DNA from 2 places in the Kitasatospora sp. Ki12 genome. Region 2 is predicted to be linked to the other one. Evidence: riboswitches for the same ligand, from Rfam matches in the RefSeq annotation. Region 2 holds a riboswitch; the other holds the start of a gene.

Region 1 (3,219 bases), 2.3 Mb from region 2:
GTGGCGAGGCGTTCGTCGACGTCGGGGCGGTGGGCGCGTTCGCGGAGGAAGTCGGCGTCGGCGCCGAGGGCGTGGACGCCGAGGTGGGTGGTGCGGCCCTCGTGGGTGACGGTGAGGGCCTCGTGGCCGACGGTGGCGCCGAGGAGGTCTTCGCAGCAGGCGGCGAAGGCGCGGGCCCAGCGTTCGGTGAGGAAGCCGGCCCGGTCGGCGCCCAGGATGCCGGTGAGGACGGCGCGGGCGACGTCGTCGGGGAGCAGCCGGTAGTACTCGGGCGGGGCCCAGGGGGTGTGCGAGAAGTGGCCGATCCGCAGGTCGGGGCGGGCTTCGCGGAGGAGGGCCGGGGTGAGGGACAGGTGGTAGTCCTGGACGAGGACGGCGGCGTTCGGGGCGGCTTCGGCGGCCAGGGCGTTCGCGAAGGCTTCGTTGTAGGCCTGGTAGGCGGCCCATTCGGTGCGGAAGTCGGCGTCGAAGGCGGGTGCGGTGGGGGTCGCGTAGAGCAGGTGGTGGACGAACCAGAGGGTGGAGTTGGCGACGCCGTTGTAGGCGCGGGTGAAGGTCTCGGGGTCGATGTCCAGCATCCGGACGGCCTGTCCGCCGACGTCGTGGCCGGCCAGGTCGAGGCGGCCGTTCGGCGCTTCCGCGGCGGCTCTGCGGTCCGCGTCGCCGAGGGCGGCGCAGACCCAGACGGCGTTCGGGTCGTCGATCGCGGAGAGCCCGGAGACCAGGCCCCCGCCGCCGCGCCGCAGGGTCAGCGTGCCGTCGTCGGCGGTGCTGAACGACACCGGTCCCCGGTTGGACGCCACCAGGACGGGGGCGGTGCCGGTCGCACTCGAACGTTCGGTCGTGAGATCGCCCATGGTTGGGATGTTGCCGGGGGCCCGGCGTGGCAAACCCGTCGACGGGGCCGTGAACCCGTCAATGTCGGGTGGCGTACTCGGGGACGGTGTGCATCGGGGGGCGTTCCAGGGCGGTGATGTCGTAGGTGCGGGGGGTGAAGATCGGGGTCCCGCCGTCGGTGGGCCGGGGCTCCGGGTCGCGGGTGAACTGGGTGAGGTGCGGGCGGACCAGGTCGGCGGAGGCCTTGAGCCGGTGGGCCCGGTCGAGGCGTTCGAGAGCGGTGCGGTAGATGGTGGCGGCCATCCGGCCGAGGGCCTGGCCGTCCTGGTGGCGGTGGTGCCGGACGCCGACGTCCACCTGGGCCAGGGCGTCCAGGCCGACCAGCTCCAGGGCGTCGACCAGCAGGCCGAGTTCGACGCCGTAGCCGGTGGGGAAGGGCAGCCGTTCGAGCAGGGAGCGGCGGGCCGCGTACTCGCCGCCGAGGGGTTGGACGAAACCGGCGAGTTCCGGCCAGTGGAGGTTGAGGAGGGGGCGGGCGACGAGTTCGGTGACGCGGCCGCCGCCGGCCGGGACGATGACGCCGCTGTCCGTCTCGAGGGGGCGGTCGTACATGGCCTTGACCAGCTGGATGGACTCGTCGGTCAGCAGTGGGCCGACGATCCCGGAGACGAAGGCCGGGTCGAACTCGCGCAGGTCGGCGTCCACGAAGCAGACGATGTCGCCGCGGGTGACCAGCAGCGAGCGCCAGAGCACCTCGCCCTTGCCGGGGGCGGCGGGCAGCCGGGGCAGGATGGCGTCGCGGTGCTCGACCCGGGCGCCGGCCTCGGCGGCGACGGCGGCGGTGGCGTCGGTGGAGCCGGAGTCGACCACGACGAGTTCGTCGACGAGCGGGAGGCGTTCCATCAGCTCGCGGCGGACGGTGCGGACGATGTCGCCGACGGTGGCCTCCTCGTCCAGGGCGGGGAGGACGACGCTGACCGTGCGCCCGGTGCGTTCCTTGGCGTCGAGAAGGGTGCGGACCGGCCGGTCCGCCGCGCTCCAGGACCGGCGGCGTAGCCAGGACGCCGCCTGCGGGAGGAGCTCGGGGGTCGGTTCGGCGGGCACGGAAGTCTCCTCGGCGGGTCGGGTGGGACGGGTCATCTCGCGTGGCGGACGGTCCCGTTCAGGAATGACGCCTTCGGATACAGTCTTCGTACAGCGGTCGGACCTTCGCACGCCGGGGTCACCGTTGAGCGCCACCACAATTTCACAAGCTCATCCAGAGGGACTGAGGGAACGGCCCGTTGACGTCCCGGCAACCTTCTCGCTCGGCTGTCGTCACAGGCCCCGGCGGGACAGGTGCCAATTCCGGCCTGTGGCGCGACCGTGCCACGGGGAAGATGAGGAGAGAGGCCTCGCCATCATGGCTATCGACACCGTCGCACCTGTTTCCGTGGACCTCGGCCCCGCCACCGCCCTGTCCTGTCGGGAGTGCGGCACCCGTTTCCCGCTCGGTCCCAGCTTCGCGTGCCTGGAGTGCTTCGGCCCGCTGGAGATCGCCTACGACTTCGGCAGCGAGGGCGCCGAGGAGTTGCGCAAGCGGATCGAGGCCGGTCCGGCGTCCGTCTGGCGCTACGCGCCGCTGCTGCCCGTCCCGGCCGACGTCGCCTCCAAGCCCAACCTGAACCCGGGCTGGACCCCGCTGGTGAAGGCGGACAACCTGGGCCGGGAGCTCGGCTTCACCGCCCAGCTGCACATCAAGGACGACTCCGGGAACCCGACGCACTCCTTCAAGGACCGGGTGGTGGCCTGCGCGATCGAGGCCGCCCGGGCCTTCGGCTACACGACGCTCTCCTGCTCCTCCACCGGCAACCTGGCCGGCGCGGTGGGCGCGGCGGCCGCCCGGGCCGGGTTCCGGTCCTGCGTGTTCATCCCGCACGACCTGGAGCAGGGCAAGGTCGTCATGGCCGGGGTGTACGGCGGCGAGCTGGTCGGCATCGAGGGCAACTACGACGACGTGAACCGCTTCTGCTCGGAGCTGATCGGGGACCCGGCCGGCGAGGGCTGGGGCTTCGTCAACGTCAACCTTCGGCCGTACTACGGCGAGGGCTCCAAGACGCTGGCGTACGAGATCTGCGAGCAGCTCGGCTGGCGGCTGCCGGAGCAGATCGTGATCCCGATCGCCTCGGGCTCGCAGCTGACGAAGATCGACAAGGGGCTGCAGGAGCTGATCAAGCTCGGCCTGGTCGAGGACCGGCCGTACCGGGTCTTCGGCGCCCAGGCCGAGGGCTGCTCGCCGGTGTCGGCGGCCTTCAAGGCGGGCCGGGACGTGATCAAGCCGGTCAAGCCGGACACCATCGCCAAGTCGCTGGCGATCGGCAACCCGGCCGACGGCCCGTACGT
Region 2 (3,219 bases):
GGTCAGCGAGGTGTACTCGGTGACCGGCGGCTACGACCTGGTGGCGATGGTCCGGGTGCGCCGTCACGACGACCTGGCCGAGGTCATCCCCGGCCGGCTCAACAAGGTCCCGGGCGTGGCGCACACCGAGACCCAGATCGCCTTCCGCACCTACTCCCAGCACGACCTGGAAGCCGCCTTCGCCCTCGGCCTGGACGAGTAGTGACGACCGGCACCGACCGGCGGGGAGCCCGGCTCAGCCCTCCCGGCGCGTGTCGGCCACACAACGGCCGCCCTCGTTGCGGTAGTTCCACGCCGCGCCGTCCGTGACCAGCTCGCGGACGGCGGTCAGGAAGCGGTCGACGTGCTCGTCCGGAGTCCCGGCCCCGAAGCTCACCCGGATCGCGTTCAGGCTGCGCTCGCCCGGCAGCGACGGCTCCGGCGCGCCGCACTCGGACGGGGCCACGTCCTCGTCCCCGAGCAGGGTCCGCACCAGCGGGTGGGCGCAGAACAGGCCGTCGCGCACCCCGATGCCGTACTCGGCGGACAGCGCGGCCGAGAAGTGCGAGCTGTTCCAGCCCCGGACGACGAAGGACAGCACGCCGACCCGCGCCGAGCCCTCCCCGAACAGGTTGAGCACCTTGACCTGCGGGATCTCCGCCAGCCCCGCGGTCAGCCGGTCGACCAGCTGCCGTTCCCGGGCCTCCAGCGCGTCGAAGCCCGCCTCGCCCAGCGCCCGGCAGGCGGAGGCGATCGCGTAGGCGCCGATGACGTTCGGCGAACCGGCCTCGTGCCGGGCCGGTCCGGTGTGCCACTGCACGGCCACCGAGCCGTCCGTCTCCCGGGCCACCGTGCGGGTCGCCCCGCCGCCGGCCAGGTACGGTTCCGCCTCGTCCAGCCAGTCCGCCCGGCCGGCCAGCACCCCGGCGCCGAACGGCGCGTAGATCTTGTGGCCGGAGAAGGCGATCCAGTCGACGTCCAGTTCGCGCACCGAGACCCGGTGGTGCGGGGCCAGCTGGGCGGCGTCCAGGACCACCCGGGCGCCGTGCCGGTGCGCGGTCGCGGTCAGCTCGGCCACCGGCCAGAGCTCGCCGGTCACGTTGGAGGCGCCGGTGACGCACAGCAGCTTCGGGCCCTCGGGCGCCCCGGCGAGCGCCGCGTCCAGGGCGGCCACCGCCTCGGCCCGCGAACGCGGCGCGCGCAGGTAGGTGACGGCCAGTCCGGCGTGCGCCCAGGGCAGCAGCGAGGCGTGGTGCTCGGTCTCGAAGGCGAACACCCGGGTGCCGGCCGGGACGGCGGAGGCCAGCAGGTTGAGCGAGTCGGTGGTGGCCCGGGTGAAGACCACCTGGTCGCCCTCGCGCAGGTCGAGGAACTCGCCGACGGTGCGGCGGCTCTGCTCGAACAGGTCGGTGGAGAGCTGCGAGAGGTACCCGGCACCGCGGTGCACGCTGCCGTAGTACGGGGCGTAGGCGGCGACGTCGTCCCACACCCGCTGCAGCGCGGGCGAACTGGCCGCGTAGTCGAGCGCCGCGTAGCCGACCTTCTCACCGTTGACGAGCGGGACCTGGACGTCGGCACCGAGGACGGCGAGCGGGGTGCCCGGGAGGGGTCGCGCGGAGCGCGCCGAAAGAAGGGTGGCGGCGGGAGACGGGTGGGCGGAAGTCGACATGAGGATGCACTCCTTCGAGGTCTGGGACCCCGGGAGTGTCAGTCGTCGGGCGTCCGCGCTTGTCGCACGGACGGCATGCCGTGACGACCCGGTCCTCACCCAGGGCACCCCGCCACGGACGGAGGGTTGCCGGACAGCGAGCTGGGGCTTTGCGCTGTCACTCATGACCTGCCGAAGACTCTAGGTCGCGTCCGCCGGGTGGTCAAACAGGCATCCACCATCCGGACGGCGCCTTCGCCCGCTCGCCTCCGGGGCGCTCCGACCCGGCGCCGACGCTCGTCGCTCCGGCGCTCGTCCCTCGCTTGTCGCTCCTCAACTTTCGGCACCGGCGCGCCCCTTCGGCTCGGGGCGGCCCCTTCGGCTCAGAGCACGGAAGCCCGCACCGGCGTACCGGTACGGGCTCCCGACTGCCGTCTCAGCCGCGGGTGGTGGCGTCCGACCAGCGGCGCAACAGCTCCTGCGCGGCGCCCGAGTCGATGGCCTCCGCGGCCCGCACCATGCCCGCCGCGAGCTGCTCCGCCAGCGGTGCCTCGCCCAGGTCGAGCGCGACCAGCGCCGCCGCCGTGTTCAGCAGGACGGCGTCCCGCACCGGCCCGCGCTCCCCCGCCAGCAGACGGCGCGCGACCTCGGCGTTGTACGCCGGGTCCCCGCCGCGCAGCGCCTCGATGCCGACCAGCTCGATGCCGACGTCCCGCGGGTCGAAGGAGGTCTCGGTGACCACCCCGTCGCGCACCACCCACACCCGCGAGGTGGTGGCGGTGGTCAGCTCGTCCAGTCCGTCGTCGCCGCGGAAGACCAGCGCGGTCGAGCCGCGCCGGGCGAGGACGCCGGCGATCAGCCCGGCGAGCCGGGTGTCGAAGCAGCCGACGGCGTGGGAGGTGACCTTGGCCGGGTTGGTCAGCGGGCCGAGGAGGTTGAACGCGGTCGGCACCCCGAGGTCACGCCGGGCGGTGGCCGCGTGCCGCATCGAGGGGTGGAACTTCGCCGCGAAGCAGAAGGTGAGCCCGACCTCCTCGGCCACCTCGGCGACCCGCCGGGCGGACAGGTCCAGTGCGATGCCGAGCTTCTCCAGCACGTCGGAGGACCCGCTGGACGAGGAGGCGGCCCGGTTGCCGTGCTTGACCACCTTGGCGCCGGCCGCCGCGGCGACGATCGCCGACATCGTGGAGATGTTGACGGTCTTCGCCCGGTCCCCGCCGGTGCCGACGATGTCCACCGCCGGGCCGGGGATGTGCAGCGGCTCGGCGTGCGCGTACATCGCGTCCACCAGACCGGTGACCTCGTCGACCGTCTCGCCCTTGGCCCGCAGCGCGATCATGAACCCGGCCACCTGCGCGGGGGACGCCTCGCCGCTCATGATCCGGTCCATCGCCCACGCGGTGGACGAGCGGTCGAGGTCCTCCCCCTTCAACAGCGCCGTCAGGAGGTCCGGCCAGGAGCGGACCACCTGCGCGGGGTCGCTACCGCCGTTCGCAGGGTTCACGTTCACCATGGCTGACTCCAGCTGTTGTCGGTTCCCCCGCTCCCGGGGGACGTCCGTACGGATGGAGCCAGCCTATCGAGCGGCGGGT

Evidence for each region. Region 2 has a riboswitch for S-adenosylmethionine ahead of ACYP53_RS16935 (aminotransferase class V-fold PLP-dependent enzyme). Riboswitches for the same ligand answer to the same signal wherever they lie in the genome.
Region 1: it holds a riboswitch for S-adenosylmethionine, as region 2 does, so the genes downstream of both, thrC (threonine synthase) here and ACYP53_RS16935 (aminotransferase class V-fold PLP-dependent enzyme) in region 2, are expected to answer to the same signal.

What each region holds. Positions count from the first base shown of each region.
Region 1 covers NZ_BAAIHT010000001.1:1,558,475-1,561,693, reverse strand. Annotated here, with positions in the region: gene ACYP53_RS06710 (alpha,alpha-trehalose-phosphate synthase (UDP-forming)) at 1-857, opposite strand, end outside; gene ACYP53_RS06705 (glucosyl-3-phosphoglycerate synthase) at 916-1,941, opposite strand; SAM riboswitch class I at 2,089-2,223, shown strand; gene thrC (threonine synthase) at 2,240-3,219, shown strand, end outside.
Region 2 covers NZ_BAAIHT010000001.1:3,825,662-3,828,880, reverse strand. Annotated here, with positions in the region: gene ACYP53_RS16940 (Lrp/AsnC family transcriptional regulator) at 1-202, shown strand, start outside; gene ACYP53_RS16935 (aminotransferase class V-fold PLP-dependent enzyme) at 236-1,648, opposite strand; SAM riboswitch class IV at 1,699-1,817, opposite strand; gene trpD (anthranilate phosphoribosyltransferase) at 2,064-3,140, opposite strand.